Linked DNA regions of Halorientalis litorea. The protein of the gene in region 2 binds, or shares a complex with, the protein of the main gene of each other region. Links are inferred from orthologs where the notes say so. Each region holds a gene or a part of one and is shown on either strand. Other genes may lie near its edges.

The links. Proteins that work in one complex are often made in the same cells at the same time.
Region 1: the proteins of rpl12p (region 2) and tuf are in contact, whole or in part, in a crystal structure (PDB 3WY9), measured with the Pyrococcus horikoshii proteins. The link is inferred for Halorientalis litorea from one-to-one orthologs. Residues at the interface, in WP_010886059.1 of Pyrococcus horikoshii: Glu96, Glu97, Leu100, Leu103, Ser104, Ala105, Leu106, Phe107, Gly108; in WP_010885563.1 of Pyrococcus horikoshii: Lys125, Glu126, Phe129, Arg132, Thr133, Lys165, Leu166, Thr169, Lys324, Gln326, Leu359, Ala360, Ile369, Glu372, Ile384, Ile422, Ser423, Gln425.
Region 3: the proteins of rpl12p (region 2) and MUG95_RS10125 are in contact, whole or in part, in a crystal structure (PDB 5H7L), measured with the Pyrococcus horikoshii proteins. The link is inferred for Halorientalis litorea from one-to-one orthologs. Residues at the interface, in WP_010886059.1 of Pyrococcus horikoshii: Leu100, Ala101, Gly102, Leu103, Ser104, Ala105, Leu106, Phe107, Gly108; in WP_048053510.1 of Pyrococcus horikoshii: Pro161, Met164, Met165, Phe168, Ser169, Ile172, Val195, Glu196, Phe202, Leu211, Ser212, Val213, Met216, Lys222, Phe223, Asn224.

What each region holds. Positions count from the first base shown.
Region 1 is NZ_CP095482.1:1,874,005-1,878,769, reverse strand. Bases 1-2,872 are described here. They hold tuf (translation elongation factor EF-1 subunit alpha), read right to left. Parts: upstream 2,134-2,872; coding sequence 868-2,133; downstream 1-867. Other genes in these bases: MUG95_RS10155 (homoserine dehydrogenase), read right to left, coding at 2,279-2,872; rpsJ (30S ribosomal protein S10), read right to left, coding at 556-864; MUG95_RS10175 (SWIM zinc finger family protein), read right to left, coding at 1-154. In the rest of the region: more of MUG95_RS10155, read right to left, coding at 2,873-3,232; MUG95_RS10150 (amino acid-binding protein), read right to left, coding at 3,229-3,753; MUG95_RS10145 (hypothetical protein), read right to left, coding at 3,836-4,276; MUG95_RS10140 (CRTAC1 family protein), read left to right, coding at 4,415-4,765. UniProt on the Methanocaldococcus jannaschii protein: GTP hydrolase that promotes the GTP-dependent binding of aminoacyl-tRNA to the A-site of ribosomes during protein biosynthesis.
Region 2 is NZ_CP095482.1:612,301-620,563, reverse strand. What follows is about bases 2,815-5,801. They hold rpl12p (50S ribosomal protein P1), read right to left. Parts: upstream 4,492-5,801; coding sequence 4,138-4,491; downstream 2,815-4,137. Other genes in these bases: MUG95_RS03405 (50S ribosomal protein L1), read right to left, coding at 5,553-5,801; MUG95_RS03410 (50S ribosomal protein L10), read right to left, coding at 4,494-5,552; MUG95_RS03420 (sensor histidine kinase), read right to left, coding at 2,815-3,965. Outside these bases: magnesium/cobalt transporter CorA, read left to right, coding at 1-698; MUG95_RS03425 (tripartite tricarboxylate transporter permease), read right to left, coding at 693-1,940; more of MUG95_RS03420, read right to left, coding at 1,974-2,814; more of MUG95_RS03405, read right to left, coding at 5,802-6,188; MUG95_RS03400 (hypothetical protein), read right to left, coding at 6,321-6,530; MUG95_RS03395 (50S ribosomal protein L11), read right to left, coding at 6,741-7,229; MUG95_RS03390 (VNG_1110C family protein), read right to left, coding at 7,346-7,546; MUG95_RS17005 (TrkA C-terminal domain-containing protein), read right to left, coding at 7,598-7,804; MUG95_RS03380 (OBG GTPase family GTP-binding protein), read left to right, coding at 8,149-8,263. UniProt on the Methanocaldococcus jannaschii protein: Forms part of the ribosomal stalk, playing a central role in the interaction of the ribosome with GTP-bound translation factors.
Region 3 is NZ_CP095482.1:1,866,254-1,871,064, reverse strand. Bases 1-2,918 are described here. They hold MUG95_RS10125 (elongation factor EF-2), read right to left. Parts: upstream 2,594-2,918; coding sequence 407-2,593; downstream 1-406. Other genes in these bases: MUG95_RS10120 (DUF5781 family protein), read left to right, coding at 2,837-2,918; MUG95_RS10130 (hypothetical protein), read right to left, coding at 4-231. Outside these bases: more of MUG95_RS10120, read left to right, coding at 2,919-3,586; MUG95_RS10115 (DUF6114 domain-containing protein), read right to left, coding at 3,672-4,172; MUG95_RS10110 (hypothetical protein), read right to left, coding at 4,238-4,811. UniProt on the Methanocaldococcus jannaschii protein: Catalyzes the GTP-dependent ribosomal translocation step during translation elongation.

The DNA of each region.
Region 1 (4,765 bases), 1.3 Mb from region 2 along the record:
CGTCGTTGACCGGCCCACCGTGGTCCGTCTCGGTCTGTGCGCGCTTCCACGATGTCGAGAACGTGTAGTCCTCGGGGAACGACAGCGGGGACGGCCCGCGGAGTAGGTCCGGGCCGTCCTCGCTGGCCTGCCACTGACGGGGTTGGAGGCTCATGCCTCACCACACTCCGGACAGACCCGCCGCGGGATGCCGCCCCGACTGGTTTCCGTGACGAGTTTCGTACCGCAACTGCCGCAGTACCTCACGCCGCGACACCCCCGTTTTCCTTCGCGTGAGTGCCGGACGGCGAAGGGGTGGAATAGGAACCGTTAGTCACTCGCTCAGAACCGGCCTTTATTCGTCGGTGCCGAGCGATGTAACTACGCTTGTTGAGGTTGCTACCGCCGAAAAATCGGATACTTCGCAACGATGCGCGGGTTGGATGGACTCGCTGGGATTTGAACCCAGGGCCTCTTCCTTGCGAAGGAAGCGATCTACCGCTGATCTACGAGCCCGCAAAGCCCCGCGCGTGAGGGGGCGGTCGGGTTCCGACGATGGTGTGACCGAACGTCAGTTCAGTCCTCGAGGACAATCTCGATGGACACGTCGTTCGGAACTTGGATGCGCATCAGCTGTCGCAACGCCCGTTCGTCGGCGTCGATGTCGATGAGGCGTTTGTGGACGCGCATCTCCCAGTGTTCCCACGTCGCCGTCCCCTCGCCGTCGGGGGACTTGCGGGCGGGAACTTCCAGCGTCTTCGTCGGGAGCGGCACGGGGCCACTCAGCGTGACGCCCGTCTTGCTCGCGATGTCGCGAACGTCGTCACAGATGTCGTCCAAGTCCTCTGGACTCGTGCCGGCCAGCCTGACGCGAGCCTGCTGCATGCGTCAGGGTTCCTCGACGCTGAGGACCTTGCCAGCCGCGATGGTCTGACCCATGTCACGGATGGCGAAGGAGCCGAGTTCCTCGATTTCGGCCGAGGGTTCGATGCTGAGTGGTTTCTGCGGTCGGACGGTGACGACTGCAGCGTCACCCGACTGGATGAAGTCGGGGTTCTCTTCGGCGGTCTCACCGGTCGAGGGGTCGATCTTCTTGTCGATGGACTCGACGGTACAGGCGACCTGTGCCGTGTGAGCGTGGAAGACCGGCGTGTAGCCCGCGGTGATGACCGACGGGTGCTGCATCACGACGATCTGCGCCTGGAACGTCTCGGCGACGCTCGGCGGGTCCGAGGCCGGACCACAGACGTCACCGCGGCGGATGTCGTCCTTGCCGATGCCCCGAACGTTGAACCCGACGTTGTCACCGGGTTCGGCACTCGGGACTTCCTCGTGGTGCATCTCGATGGTCTTGACTTCGCCGCTCACGTCCGAGGGCTGGAACGAGACGTTGTCGCCCGTGTTGAGCGTCCCCGTCTCGACACGTCCGACCGGGACGGTCCCGATACCGGAGATGGTGTAGACGTCCTGAATCGGAAGCCGCAGGTCGGCGTCTGTCGGCGGTTCCGGCGCGGGCAGGTCGTTGAGTGCCTTGAGCAGGTTCGGTCCATCGTACCACGGCGTCTCGTCGGAGTCGTCGGCGACGTTGTCGCCCTCGAACGCCGAAATCGGGATGAACTTCGCGTCGTCGGGGTTGAACTGCACCTGCTTGAGCAGTTCCGTGACTTCGTCGACCGTCTCGCGGTAGCGGCCTTCCTCGTAGTCGACGAGGTCCATCTTGTTGACGCCGATGATGAGTTCGTCGATACCCAGCGTCCGAGCCAAGAACACGTGCTCTCGGGTCTGTGGCTGGACACCGTCGTCGGCCGCCACGACGAGGACGGCGTTGTCGGCCTGACTCGCGCCCGTGATCATGTTCTTCACGAAGTCGCGGTGGCCCGGACAGTCGACGATGGTGAACTCGTACTCGTCCGTGCTGAACTCTTGGTGGGCGATGTCGATGGTGACACCACGCTCTCGCTCCTCGGCGAGGTTGTCCATCACGTAGGCGAACTCGAAGCCGCCCTTGCCCTTCTCTTCAGCTTCTTCCTTGTGCTGTTCGATGACGTGCTCGGGTACACTCCCCGTCTCGTAGAGGAGTCGCCCGACCAGTGTGCTCTTCCCGTGGTCGACGTGGCCGATGATGGCCAAATTCTGGTGGCGTTCGTCGCTCATTGATTATCTCACGCGCAGAGGCGCTATATCGGACTCTTTTGGTGGTGGCAGTTAAAACCATTTCGATACCCCGTGTACATCGTCCGGCCGCCGTCTTGCGTTTTGACAGAGTGTCACACGATTCGACCCCGCCAGCGGCGGGTAGTTACCGCTCGGGGAGACGGCCCACGTCAGAGAGGACGGCCGTCGCCGTCTCCGGCCCACCGGCACCGCGACCGCTGAGGTTGAGTCGTCCCGCGCGCTCCGTCTCCAGTTGGACGATGTTCGTCGTTCCAGCGACGGCGAGGCTGCTCCCGTCGGGAACCAGCCGCGGACCGACCCGGACGGTGTCGCCCGACACCTCGCCGACGAGTCTGACGGTCCGGCCGTCGGCTCCCGCGAGTTCGAGCGCGCTTCCCGGCACGTCGGTGATGCCCTCGACTTCGGCATCCTCCAGCCGATAGGTCCGCTCGCCCTGTGCGAGGACGTTGGCGAGGATGACACACTTCAGCGCGGCGTCGGTCCCCTCCACGTCGAAGGCAGGGTCGGCTTCGGCGACGCCCATGTCCTGTGCCTCGGCGAGGACGTGTTCGTAGCCCAGTCCTTCGGCAGCCATCCGCGAGAGGACGAAGTTAGCCGTCCCGTTCAACACCCCGCGCGCCGCGGTGATGTTCCCCGGCCCGAAGTCCTCGACAGTCGAGAGGACGGGTATCGCGCCGCCGACCGTCGCCTCGAACCGAACCGAGCCGGCACTCTCGGCTTCGAGTTCCCGCACGTCGTCGTAGCGTTCGGCGACCGGCCCCTTGTTGGCGAGGACGACGTGGCGGTCACGCTCCAGCGCGGCGCGGACGTGCCCGAATCCGGGCTGTGCGTCGCCCAGCGTCGTCGGTGACGCCTCCACGAGAGCGTCGTACTCGGCGTCGAGCGCGGCGTCCGGTGCCTCGCTCCCGACCCGCCCCTCCTCGCGTTTCCGGTCGAGGAGCGCGTCGACGTCGATGCCGTCCGCGTCGGCGACGGCACTCGAGGAGTCGGCCACGGCCGTGACCGTGTGGCCGTACTCGCCCGCCAGTTCGGCGACGGACTGTCCGACGACACCGGCCCCGACGACGGCGAGTTTCATGCCTCACCTCCCGTCGTGAGGGGTTCGACGACGCGGAGGTCCTTCTCGGCGGCCACCTCGCGGATGGTGTCGAGGACCGCCGCCGTCTCGCCGCTCTGGGTGGCCAGTCGGAGTCGCGCGCTCGCACCGTTGTCGGTTCCCTGCGGTGCCGAGAGTGCCACGTCCGTCACGGACGCGTCGGTGCCGTCCTGAATGCGCGAGAGTGTGTTCGAGAGGTCCGTCTGGACGAGATTGCCAACCAACAGCAGCGTCAACTCCTCGCTGTAGCGTTCGGCACCGGCCTGAATGACGTTCACGCCGGCGTCCCGGAGCGCGTCGACGATGTCGTCGAACCGCTCCGGCGTCGCCTCCATGTCAACCTCGACCGGGATGTGACCCCGCGGTGTGAGGTTGCCCCGCTCGTGGAAGATGGACAGCAGGTTCCCGCCGTTGTTGGCGATAGGTTCGAGTGCCCGGAGCAGTTCGCCGGGTTCGTCGACCAGTTCGAGCCGGATGGTGTAGGCGTGGACTTCGTCGCTCACGCCCGGCTCACCCCCCGTCGGCCGTGGTTGACAGCACCGTCCTCGGTCATGCGTGCAACTCACGGACGGCCGGGTATAAAATTCAGTCGTTCGCGGCTCCGTCAGGGGTCGCCCGGTCAGTCTCGGACCCCATCCGGTCAGAGAGGAAGAGGAAGACGACGGCGACGGCTGAGACGGGTACCACGAGCGGGTTCACTGCCCCCACGATGGCGGCCGCGGACGGCCAGCGACCACCGCCCCCCTGAAACACCACCCACCCGCCGAACAGTCCCACCGCGGCGACGACACAGAGGAGAACCGCGACGGCTGGGGCACCGACGTTCACTGCGGCACTCACGAGCGACCCGTTCACGAGCGTGGCCGCTTCCCCGTACCGTTCGATAGCGACAGCGAGGAGCCACTGCCAGACGGCATCGTTGCCAGTCAGCGACGCGAGCCACAGACCGGTCCCGAGGTTCACCGCACCGCCGAAGACGAGGGTGACACCGGCACCCCGTGCCAGCAACGGCGACCAGTCAGTCATCGTCCCCAACCCACCACTGCAGGCCGGTCCGGGATACACGTCGGCCCGACATCGACCGGAGCTATCGGGACCAGTTCACATATATGTTCGTTCCACACCCCGCAACATTCATGCACACAGACGGCACAATGGAAGGAAATGCGGTTCCGGAGGAGTGCAGGGTTGGTCTTCCTCGTCGTCGTCGGCGTCGCCGCGACGTTCGGCGTCCTCACGGCAGTCAACCCCGTCGCCGAGACGCCTGACACCGGGCAACCAACACGGTCGGCCCCGTCAGCCCCGTCAACTCCGGACACTGACAAAAACCGCGGCACCGGTACCACGCGGGTCGGTGCGACGGGCGTGCAAAGTCGCCAAACGACCGCGGGAGGCGTGTACGGCGGACAGCAGGACCAACAGACGAGTACTCCAAACCCCATCGAGAGCTGGGACGCACTGTCCGAGCCACAGCGCGACTCGGGCATCCAGTTCAGAGAGGTTGCCGACTCGCGG
Region 2 (8,263 bases):
ACGAGACGGTCGGTATCTGCTTCGGGGACGACTGGGTGCTGACGATGACGACGGTTCCCGACACACCCGTCGAGCGCGTCTGGCGGGCCGTGGTCTCCGGCGACGAGCGACTGCTCCAGCGTGGCCCCGACTTCACCGCGTACCGCGTCATGGACGTGGTCGTCGACGAGTACTTCGACCTGCTCGACCGACTCGAAGACCAGATAGAACGCATCGAGGAAGCGGTGACCGTCTCGACGGACATCGAGACGCTCGACGCCATCAACTCGCTCCGGCGTGACCTGCTCGCGTTCCGCAAACTCGTCTGGCCCTGTCGGGGTGCGGTCGATATCCTCGCCCGCGGCGACCCGGAGTACGTCCAGCCAGCCAGCGAGAAGTACTTCAGGAACTTGTACGACCATCTCGTCCAAATCGTCGACCTCACCGAGACGTACCGCGACCTCACCGTGGGGACGCGGGACATCTACCTCAACACCGTCTCTCAGTCCACGAACGAGGTGATGAAGGTGCTGACGGTCATCGCAACCGTGTTCCTCCCGCTGACCTTCGTCGTCGGCGTCTACGGAATGAACTTCACCGGCGGCCCGTACAACATGCCCGAACTCGGCTGGGAGTACGGCTACCCGGCCGTCATGGTCGGGATGGCGCTGCTCGGCGTCGGGATGCTCGCCTACTTCCGCCGCCGAGGATACTTATAGGCCAGTACTCAGCGGGACGAGCAGTACGCCCATCAGGTTCACCCGTCTGGCACCGAACCGCTGGGGAACGAGGCCGACCACCCCGGCGACGCCGTACACCGCGATGCCGAGCGGTCCGGCGAACACGAACGACACGCCCGCCAAGAGACAGAGGACCGCAACCGAGAGGGCGGTGTAGTCCACGCGGCCCACGACACGGAGGTAGCGGTCGCCGAGGACCACGACGAGGACGAACCCGACTGCCGCCGCGAACGCGACACTGGCGAGCAACAGCGGGAGTGCCATCGGGACACCCGCCGCTTCGGCGGCGACGAGGACGCCGGTCCGAGGCGACCCCAGTGCATGGAGTGCGAACAGCGCGAAAATCGTGTTCGCCGTGTTGACGCCGCTGGTCGTGACGACGAATCCGCGCGCACCGTAGCGATACGGGACGGCGAGCAACGCGCCCGTCCCGGCGACGCCGCTGGAGACGCCGGGGACGAACCCGACGAGCGCGCCAGAGACGGTCCCCAACAGCGACAGTCCGCCGACGGCGGACCGGGAGAGTGCGACCGTCGCGTCGTCCTGCGCCGGGACGCCACCACCCCCGAGTGCCTCCACCAACACCGGCGCGCCGAACAACCCCGCGAACAGCGGTGCCAACATTCCGCCAGCGTCGACCAATCCCGACGGATTCGAGTCGAGCGTGACCAGTCCCAACGCGCCGCTCGCGACGAGACCGACTGCCGCGCCGACCTTCGCCCGGTAGGTCCCTTCGGTCGTGACCAGCAGGACGCAGACGCCGGCCAGCACCGCCGGGAGGTGTGCCCGAACCGTCGGGTAGACGGCGGTGACGAGTTCGGTTATCGGCACCGCGAGCGGTACCGCGAGGACGACGGCCAGTCCGCTCCCGAGTGCCGACAGCCTGAGTGCTTCCCGGCCGCGGCCAGCCAGCACCAACTCGTGACCGGGGAGGGAACTGGCGGCCATCGCCGGGTCGGGGACCCCGAGTGCCAGCGCGGGCACGACGTCGAGGAAGGTGTGGACCGTCCCGGCGGCGAGCATGGCCGCGCCGACGAGTCGCGGCGGCCCGGGTACTGCCGCCACACCGGCCGCCAGCAACAGTGCCATGTTGTTCGCGTGCAGGCCCGGCACGAGGCCCGAAACGGTGCCGAGGAGGACCCCCCCGCAGACGAACCCGAGTGCGAGCGCGGCCGCTTCCGGCGCGACAGCCACGCGCGTCCCGAGGACACTCCACCCCATCGTGCCGGGGTGGTCCCGGCATCCGACTTGAACTTACGGCTCGAACGCATCCCTCGTGGACGACGCGGACTCTTGGGTGTGCCCGACCGTCTCACCGGGTGGTTCGACGCCGGCGAACTCGAAGCGTGCCCCTCCGTCCACACTCTCAGTCACCGAGACGGTCCAGCCGTGTGCCCGTGCGATGTCGTCGACGATTGCGAGGCCGAGACCGGTCCCGTCGCCGCTGGTCGTGTAGCCCTGCTCAAGGACGTCGTCGCGCTTGTCTTCGGGAATGCCGTCACCATCGTCCGCGACGTAGAACCCGTCGCCGGTGTCCCCGACGGTTACGGTCACGCCGTCGGCCGCCGGTACCGACGCCTCCTCCGTCGCCCCGTCTTCAGTTTTCCTCGGCTCTGACTCGCCGTCCGCAGCGTGTTCGACGGTGTCGCCAGCACTCGACGAGTGCCGACTGCCCGTCGAGCCATGCTCGACACTGTTTCGAAACAGGTTCTCGAAGACGTTGAGCAGTCGGTCCCGGTCGGCCCCGACTGTGCGGTCTGTCTCCACGACGAGTGTCGACCCGTCGGTCCCGACGTTCTCCCACGCCTCGGCCGCGAGACCGGCGAGTTCGACCGACTCCGTCTCCGTGATTGCCTTCCCCTGTCGGGCCAACTCCAGCGCGTCGTCGATGATGTCGCCCATCCGTTCGTGTGCCTCGACGATACGCGCCACGTGTTCGGAGTCTACTTCGTCGGTCGTCTCCACCTCGGCGGCGAGCAGTTCCGCGTGTCCGCTGGCGACGTTCAGGGGATTCCGGAGGTCGTGAGAGACGATGCTCGCGAACTGGTCGAGTTGTTCGTTCTGATGTTCGAGTTGTTGGCTCCGCTGTTCGAGGTCCGTCGTCCGTTGCTGGAGCGTCCGCTCGCGCTCGCGCAGTTGCTCCTCACGGCGTTTCTGGTCGGTGATGTCGTGTATGAGGACCACCCGTCCAGTGGCGTCGTCGCCGTCAGTCACCGCAGAGACGCTCACGTCGTAACACCGTTTTCCCCCGTCCGTGTCGACCCACAACTCGTCGCGTAGGTCGTCTACCTGTAAGTCGTTCCGGAGTGCCACGACGAGCGTCCCCTCCTTGCGGATGGCGTCGAAGTCCACCACCGTGGAAATCCGCTGGCCGACCGGTCGGTCGACGCCCAGTATCTCCTTTGCCGTCGTGTTGATGTCGACGACGACGCCGTCGGTGTCGAGAACGATGACGCCGTTGTCGATCTCCTCGACGATGAAATCACGGGCCATGACGACTACGCCCCCGAAGCGGGTACTCACGGCCGAAAGGAGCCGTTCGAGCGGAATCGCCCGAACGAACCGCACGTTCGCCGTCGTCAGAAGCGCGATGGACCCGAACGCGAGGAACGTGAGCGGCAACAGCGTGAAGTGTGGAAACGGACTCAGCCCGACGAAACTCGCCACGTTCGCCAACCACATCACACCGAACGACACCAGCAGGATGAAGCTCAACTTCCGGTAGACGTTGCGTGACCGACGGAACTTCTCGAACAACATTCCGATACACGCGAGGATAATTACCCACGAGAGAACGATCAGAGCGGTCGAGGCCGGTCGCCACTCGAACGAGGCCACGGTGTACTGACCGTGGTCCACGAGCCGCACGTTCGCGTAGTAGAGGCCGTGGTAACTGTTCGTCGTCGCACTGGCAGCACTCACCGCCGGGAGGAGTAACAGTCCAGCCAGCGTCCGACGGGTCACCCAGTGATTCCGGCCCGTGTAGTGGAGGGTGAACCCGAGAAGGCTAATCGGGAGAAACAGCAACAGCGGTAACCCGACCACGAGAATCCGCTCTTTGGTCGGGAGCGATACCGCCGAGACGGTGAGGAGGTGAACGCTAGCCCACACTGCCATCGACAACTCGATGGCGACGAACCACCGCTCCGCCGCACTCTCACTCTTTCGCCACGTCAACGCGGCCCCAGCCACGCCCAACAGCACGACGAGGGCCAACGGCACGGTGTAGGGCGTCGACTGGAGCATGCGTCTCTACCGCACGATTGAATGCCACACTCCGTAAACTATGCCCATTGGTATCATATCTGATTCCAAAACGGGCCGTTGCGAGTGTAAAGCACACGGATTCACGCCAGTACCGCGACGCCGCCGTCGCTGTCGCCCCGTGGCGCGTACAAATAATGGGAGAGGTGTGGCGTCAGCCGAACAGTTCGCCGAGGCCTTCGCCGCCGTCGCCTTCGTCCTCGTCGTCGCCGCCTTCGTCGGCCTCTGCTTCGTCGCCGCCTTCGTCCTCGTCGTCGCCGCCTTCGTCGGCCTCTTCGAGTTCGCCTTCGGCCTCGCCACCAGCGGATGCGGCCGCGCCGCCCGCGGGGACGGCCGCGGCCTCCGCCACGGCGTCCTCGATGTCGATGTCCTCGAGTGCCGCGACGAGGGCCTTGACGCGGGACTCCTCCACGTCGACGCCCGCGGCGTCGAGAACGTCGGTCAGGTTGTCTTCGTTGATTTCGGTGCCAGTCTCGTTCAGGATGAGTGCTGCGTAAACGTATTCCATTGTTAGTCTCCGAACATGTCTCCGAGGGCGTCGCCACCGTCGCCGCCGTCGTCCTCGTCGGCGTCGCTCTCCTCGGCGTCGTCGGCGTCGCTCTCCTCGGCGTCGTCCGCGTCGTCTTCGTCAGTCTGTTCCTCGTCACCCGCTGCCGGTTCCGCGTCCGGTTCGGGTGTCTCGACTCCCTGCAACTCTTCGGGGAGTGCGTCGGGGTCGTCTATCTGCGCCGCGAGTGCCCGCACCTGTCCGTCGGCCTTGCTCAGGAGGTCGGGCATGACTGCCTCGTCCTCGATTGCGGCCTGTAGGGCGACGGACTTGGCCTCGCCGCTGGCCTTGGCCAGCAGTGTCGGGGCCGTCGCCGTCGTCGGGTAGGCGGCGTTGACCGAGAGGTTCCGGGCCTGTCCGGCGGCCGCCCGGATGTCGGCCTCGTAGGCCTCGACATCGAGTTCGAGTTCCTCGGGCTCGAACAGCACGCCGTCCGCGAAGACGGCCTGCAGGTCGAGTCCGACCTCTTTGGGTTCGATACCGAGTTCGCTGAGGACGCCAGCGAGCTGGTCGTCCACCACGCCGCCCGCTTCGAGCACCGTCGAGTCTTCGAGGACGACGATGGAGCCGTCCTGAATGCGGGCGTCCGCACCGACGGCTTGCAGTTCACCGACGAACTGTCCGGGGTCCATCCCGGTGTCGCCCTCGGGGATGACGATGTCGTTGGGCGCGACTTCGCCGTCGTTGATGGGGGCCGACGTCTTGGACTCTTCGAGCTGCTGGTACAGCGAGAACGGGTTCGCGTCCGTCCCGATGAGTCCGACCTGCCCGCCGATGTACTCGGTCAGGTCTTCGAGGCCCTCGTCGACTTCGTCGAGTGCCCGCGTCATGAGCGTGTTCCGGCTCACGCGCAGTTCGGCCGTCCCGTGGAGGTTCCGGCGCATCGCCTGTAGCTGTCGGCTCGGAATGCCAGCGATGGCGACGATACCCACGGAGTCGTAGGATTCGAGCGTGTCGACGAGGTCGTCGACCTCCTCCTGTTTCCACTGCGGAATCGTCTCGGTCTTACGTTCTGCGCTCATTTACGCGACCTCCACTGCGGGACCCATCGTGGTCTTGACGAACACCGAGTCGATGTTGAGCGGTCCCTTCTCCAACTCGGCGTGCAGCCGCCGGACGATGACGTCGATGTTGTCCGCGATGGCTTCGGCGTCCATGTCCTCCGCGCCGACGCGCGTGTGGAACGTCCGCCGCTCCTTGCTGCGGAGCTGCACTGTGTTTTTCATGCGTTCGACGACTTCGACCACGTCGTCGTCGGGGTCGAGCGGGGTCGGCATCTTCCCGCGCGGGCCGAGGACCGTCCCGAGGTAGCGACCGATGTCCTGCATCATGTTCTGCTCCGCGATGAAGAAGTCGGTCTCGTCGGCGAGGTCCTTGGCCTCGTCGTCGTCGCCCAGTTCTTCGAGTTCGTTCCCGTCGAGCACGTCGTCGGCAACGTCCTCTGCGCGGATGGCTGTCTCACCCTCCGCGAAGACGACGATGCTCGTCTCTTGGCCCGTGCCTTCGGGGAGAACGACACCCGTATCGACACGGTTCGACGGGTCGTTCAAATCGAGGTCGCGCAGGTTGATAGCGAGGTCGACCGTCTCACGGAAGTTCCGTGGCGGTGCCTCCTCTAGTGCGCGAGTTACCGCTTGCTCTATGTCCTGATCTGCCATTGTTCACCTCCGTAGTACGCCAATGGCTCCTACGGATTAGTGAAACAGGCGAGGCCTGTCTCGTCCGGTGGGAGGCCAGTCTGACACTTAAAACCGTCGAACCGCCCAGAGAGGCGGGCCACTTGCCGTCCGTCACTTACCACCGACAGCGCTGTAACCCAGCCCCGCTACGACGATGAAAACGAACGTCAGTCCCCCAGTTACTGCCGCCTGTGTCAACAACCCGTCGACCGTTCCGAACGCAATCAGCGCGGCCGTCCCGCCCGACACACCGCCGATGACGGCACGGCGACTCCCCGACTCGATTCGTGCCCGCTGCAAGAGTCCCTGGATGGCAGACATTGTTGTCATGTACGCATTTGTGGGCACAAAATAACCGGGAACGATGGCGTTCGGTTTCGTTACCAGTCGTCGGCTACCGGCGTCGACACCACGACGCAGGAAAACGGTGCTTCTTCTGTACGACCGTCCGCGGACTACGCGGTCGCTTCGGCCGCGAACACACCGCAAAACCCATCATGTTCGTTTTGCGAGTGTTTGCCTCGAAGCGACCTACGCGGTCGCTTCGTCGGCGAACACGTCGTCGTACTCGCCCTCGTCGACGCGCTCCTTGAACTCGCGGGGGTTGTTCCCCTCGATGGTGACGCCGAGCGAGGTGCAGGTGCCGACGACTTCCTTCGCGGCGTTCTTGAGGTCGTAGGAGAGCAGGTCCGGGTGCTTCTGCTCGGCGATCTGCTTGACCTGCTCGGCCGTGAGGTCGGCGACGAAGTTCTCCTGGGGTTCGCCGCTTCCCGTCTCGAATCCGGCCTCGTCCTTGACGAGTTCGGCCGTCGGCGGGACGCCGACCTCTATCTCGAAGGAGCCGTCGTCCTCGTACTCGACGGTGACGGGGACCTCCGTCCCGTCGAAGGCGGCGGTCTGGTCGTTGATATCCTCGACAACTGCCTGTACGTCCACGGGCGTCGGCCCGAGTTCGGGGCCGAGCGGCGGGCCGGGGTTGGCCTGCCCGCCGGGGACGAGTACCTCGATGGTTCCAGCCATGTTTCACCAAACGAAGCGGCGCGGATTTAAGAATTGCTTTCCCGGCCGGCCCGTGTCTCTCCCCCACACGGTCCGCGAGGACGCCGTAACCGCCCGGGACGGCGTCTGCGCGGCGACTACTGTACCGAGATGCCGTTGCGGGCGAGGAACTCGCTCGCGTCCTTTATCTCGACCGGACTCCCGACGATTCGCACCTCGGACTCGTCGGTCAGAATGGTGAGCGTGAACCGCTCTTCGAGGTCGTTCCGGAGGTCGCCCAGCACGCTCTCCGGAAGCAGAATCTGCGTGCTGTCGCGTAGCATCGCCGCGCTTGTCATCGTTCTTTGTCAGGGCATCTCGTCGTATAGGTGTGTCGGAACCCGGTAGCGTCACCCACGAAAGAGGTTCATTACCTCCTCGGTGACGGCCGGTTCTACCGCGACGACGTACCGCTTGCCCGGGTCGAGCGTCGTGTCCGGCCGGGCGATACGGTTTCCGTCGTCGCCGGAGACGACGAGTGACCCGGCGGGCAGGGCGATGTCCGCGAGTCGTTTGTTCGCGGCGGGCGCGCCGTCGGCGACGCGTATCTCGAACACTTCGAGGTCACCGACGACGTCGGCGATGGTCTGTACGGCACCGCCGACGACTTCGGCCGCAAGCCCCGTGAGAACGAAGATTCCGGCACCGATCATCGCCCCCATTCCGATCATCGTAGCGTCCAGCAGGCCGAGCGTGGCCTCGGGGGTACGCTCGCCGTGGCTACTCACGCCGACCCCTCCAATTCACCGAACGGGACTCCTGACCGCGCCGTCCATTGACCGGTCCGAGCATGCACCGGTGATTGTCAGACTCGTCTTAAAATTCCTCGCCCGGCATCGGTTTCGGTGCCGACCGAGGGCAACGAAAGCGTTTTTGAGTGCCGATGGCCGACTATCCGGTAATGGGGCTTGAGGAGGAAATCCGTGAGATAGAGGAGGAAATCGCCGAGACGCCCTACAACAAGTCAACCGAGGCACACATCGGCCGCCTGAAGTCGAAACTCGCACAGAAGAAGG
Region 3 (4,811 bases), 1.3 Mb from region 2 along the record:
GGTCTACGGCAGCACACGCTCGTACACCGCGTCTATCCGCGCGTTTATCGCCTCGCCCTGTTCGGGTGTCGTACCCCACGGGTTCCGCGAGAAGTAGTACATGCTGGCGAGGATGACGCCGACAGTCACCGGGAGTTGCTGGTCGGCGACGACGGTCCCCAGAAGGAACGTCGTGAGGCCAGCGATGAGACCACCGATGACGATGTCCAGTACCTGCGAGAGGAACGACATACCTAGCGTTGGTGGCGGTCGCTCCTAAATCTGGTCAAACGAAGCGAGCGAGCGTCCGCGTGCCGGCGGCGCGATGTTCACGTGACCGGATGAAACGAGGCCGCAGACGTTTTTGCAGTCGAGGTGCTCGCAGGCGGCGAAATCGCCGAGGATACCCCCGGCTGGAAACCGTGGATTAGAAGTAGTCGATAGCCTCGTGCAGTTCCGACTTCATGCCCTTCCGCTCGCGGATTTCGCCGATCTGTTCGGGCTGGAGGTTGTCGGCCATGACCTGGAACCCGGCGTTCTCGGTGTTCCACGACGCACGGCCTTCCGTGGCCGAGCGGATGTCACTGGAGAAGCCGATCATCTCCTCGACGGGCGCGATGCCCTCGACGACCATCAGGTCGCCCTCTTGGTACATGTCGTCGACGCGGCCACGACGGCCCTGAATCTCGCCGGAGGCCGCACCCATGTGGTCGTTGGGCACGTCGATACGGACCTCCTGAATCGGTTCGAGCAGGCGGATTTCGGCGTCGATGAGCGCGTTGTGGACGGCCTCCCGAACTGCGGGGATGACCTGTGCCGGTCCGCGGTGGATGGCGTCCTCGTGGAGACGGGCGTCGTGCAGGCGGATGAGCGCGCCCTGCACTGGTTCGGCGGCCAGCGGCCCGTCGTTGAGTGCCTCTTCGAGGCCCTCGATGACGAGTTCCATCGTCTCGTTGAGATGCTGAATCCCCTTCGTGTCGTCGATGAGGATGTTGGTGTTGTGGATGTGCTCGACCTCTTGGGCCGCGTCCTTGTCGAGGCCAGCCTCCATCAGTGCCTCGCGGCGTTCGAGTTCGGGCATGTCCATCGACGCGTCGCCGAGTTTGATGGTCTCGACGACGTCGTCGTCGAGGGGTTCGATGGAGATGTAGAACCGGTTGTGGCGGTTCGGCGAGATGCCCTCGACTTCACGGGAGGGCTGTTGCGGTGCCTCCCGGAAGACGACGATAGGTTCGCCGGTGTGGACCGGGATGCCCTGGTTGCGCTCGATGCGCTGGGTGATGACTTCGAGGTGGAGTTCACCCTGCCCGGAGATGAGGTGTTCGCCGGTGTCCTCGTTGATTTCGATTTGGATGGTCGGGTCCTCCTTGGAGACTTGCTGGAGCGTCTCGATGAGTTTCGGCAGGTCGTCCATCCGCTGTGCCTCGACGGACTTCGTGATGACCGGCTCCGAGATGTGTTCGATGGACTCGAACGGCGTCATTTCGACGCTGGAGACGGTCGAACCGGCGATGGCGTCCTTGAGGCCGGTGACGGCCGCGATGTTCCCGGCGGGCACGCGGTCGACTTCCTCGCGTTCGCCACCCATGTAGATGCCGACGCTCTGGATGCGGTTCTTGCCCGCAGTTCCGGAGACGTACAGCTCTTGGCCCTTCTCGATGGTGCCGGAGAAGACACGGCCGGCGGCGATTTCCCCGGCGTGGGGGTCGACGCCGATGTCGGTGACCATCAGGACGACTTCGCCGTCCTCGTCGACCAGCCGCATCGTGTCGGCGAGGTCGGAGTCGGCGTCGCCACGCCAGACGCGCGGGATGCGCATCGGCTGGGCGTCGATGGGGTTCGGGAAGTGCTCACAGACCATGTCGAGCACCACGTCCGCGAGCGGCGTCCGCTCGTGGAGTTCCTGCCGCTTGTCTGCCTGTTCGAGGTCGATGATGTCGCCGAAGTCCATGCCGGTGCGCTGCATCGACGGCATGGAGACCCCCCACTTGTAGAGCGCGGACCCGAAGCCGACGGTGCCGTCCTCGACGGAGACAGTCCAGTCGTCGATGTCGTCCATCTCCTCGGTCATCCCGCGGATGAGGTCGTTCACGTCGCGGATGACCGCGGTCAGCCGTTCCTGCATCTCCTGTGGCCCCTCTTCGAGTTCGGAGATGAGGCGGTCGACCTTGTTGATGAACAGCGCGGGCTTGACACCCTCGCGGAGTGCCTGCCGCAGCACCGTCTCGGTCTGTGGCATCGCGCCCTCGACTGCGTCCACGACCACCAGCGCGCCGTCGACGGCACGCATCGCGCGGGTCACGTCGCCCCCGAAGTCGACGTGGCCGGGCGTGTCGATGAGGTTGATGAGGTGGTTCGTGTCCTCGTACTCGTGGGTCATCGAGACGTTCGCGGCGTCGATGGTGATACCGCGTTCCTGCTCGTCCTCCTCGGTGTCCATCGCCAACTGCTCGCCGGCCGTCTCGTCGGAAATCATGCCCGCACCGGCCAGCAGGTTGTCCGTCAGTGTCGTCTTGCCGTGGTCGACGTGAGCGGCGATGGCGATGTTCCGGATGTTCTCCGGCACGTCCATCAGCCGTTCACACTCCTGTACGATTTTCTTGCGTCGGCCCATTATACTCCCTCTTATCGCAAGCAGGGTCAAAAGTCACGTGGTTTGCCCCGGGGAGAGCGGCCGCCACAGAACGGTACTCAGCAGCGGACGTGTACGGGAACGCGAGCGATTTCGGACAGTCACCCGAAGCCAGCCCCGGCGAACTCCGGACCGTCCGACTCGGCGCGGCGGGGGTAGGTGCCCGGCCCGTCCGTTCCTGACCGGCGCAAAGGTCATACTCTGCTAACCCTTGCCATATAACATATGGATGTACGCGTGCAGGATGCCGGACCGACGGAGCCGTTCCTCTCGGCAGGGGACCTCTTCGAGACAGAGTACCGGCTCGACCGTCCCGTGACGGTACACGTCCACGACAGCCCCGACGAACGGACGTGGACCGGCCACACCGACGAGGCACACCACCTCCACATCTCCCGGCAAGCCGCCAGCAGCGCGATGGCCCGCGAACTCGCGCTCCACGAGTACGCGCACATGCACCGCAACGAACAGCACCACCCCTCACATACCCAATCGACCGAGGAGGCCCTCTATCTGGCACTCGCGGGACGGACCGTCGAACAGCGGAAGCTCACGCACTGCTACCAGATAGCGAACCACATGAAAGACATCTACGCCGACGACATCACGCTCTCTGTGGCTCCCGCCGACAAACTCGTCGCCTTCCTCGAATCGAGTCTGGCCACGGCAGTCGCGGACCGCCCGAACAGTCCGGCGACGTGGACGCGGCGGACGCCCGCGTCTGACCCGGAAATCACCGCCGTCAACGCCGCGTTCGCGCTCGCGCTGGTCGAACGCCACGACCTCGTCGACGACGACCACCGCCTCTACGACCTCGCACACGCCGCCGCCGAGGACGCCCCGAACGTCGGGTTCGAGGAGTTCCGACGACGGTTCCGCTCGCTCGCCCGCGACCCCGGCGAGAGCGAGTACCGGAAGGCACTCGTCGACGTGACGCGAGAGTACGCACTCGGCGGCGAACCGGCCGCCGACTGACGCCGCGTCCGTCACACGCAGCCGTGGCTGTGCGGACAGCCACGAACGCACACGCGGAGCGCGAAAAGGGTCGGTCGCCGCCGCGTCAGGAGTCGCCTTCCCAACTGAACTGCACCTCGTCGGACGGGTCGGTGGCCGTCTCCGTCTCGAACGTCGTCTGTTCCTCGGGTTGATTCCACGCGAGACAGAGGTTCCCGCCGAAGACGCCGATGAACATCCCGACGAGGTACCCGCCGAGCGCGCCGATGAGCGAGAGGAGCGAGAACACGATACCGGCGATGCCGAAGTAGCGCGCGAGGTCGGGGCGTGAGAGCGCGAACGCACCCGAGAGGAACATCCCGACTGCAAAGAGGAGTCCCGCGACGGTCCACCACGAACCGATGAGCGCGAGTTCCAGCGAGAACTGAATCGGTGCCCACGCCGTCAGCAGTCCGGCGAACATGAGGAGCGCGCCGCCCCAGAACGGCCGGTCCTCGCGCCACTCGTTGAACCGGTCGGTCCTCGCGAAAATCCGCCGCTGTATCGGCTCCGGGAACAGCCCCACCACGAACAGCCCCGCCTGAACGAATCTCGATCTGAGAGACATGTGTCTGTGGTATGTGTGTGCGTGTACTAAAAAAGCGAAGGTGGTCAGTTAGCAGTCAGCCGAACTTACGCACCGCGGTCGTTCGGCGCGCCGCCAACGTTGTAGGTACCATCGTCGTCTCCGTCGTACCAGACTTCGACGCCGAGGTTGTTCAGCGTAATCTGGCTGGTGACGAGGTACGCAGCCTGGATGTTAGCGTTCTCTAGGTAGACAGCAGCGTTGCTGGACGTACCCTGGGTCAGGCCGGACTGGGAACCGGTCAGGTCACTGACCGCGGCCTCCGAGTCGCTGGCGAGCCGGAAGTCCTGGTTCACGCTCTTGTTGGCCTTCAGCGTGAATGCGTTGTTGAGGTCGTTCGTGCTCTCCTCGTAGATGGTCAGGCCACTGAACGCACCAACGTCAGCTGACAGCGCGGGCGTTTTCAGGAGGATCGAATCGGCCGTGACCGTGTCGTTGGACGCGACGACAATCGACAGGTTGCCGCTGAGGCCACCATTATTGTTAGTGAGCTCACTAACGTCGATTTCCTTGACCAGCGCGAAGCCGGTAATCGTCGCGTTGTCCAGCTCGTTGACTGCCATCGGGTAATTGTCAGTTGTGGCCACGTCTCCGGAGTTCGAAGTCTGCGCGGAACCCGGG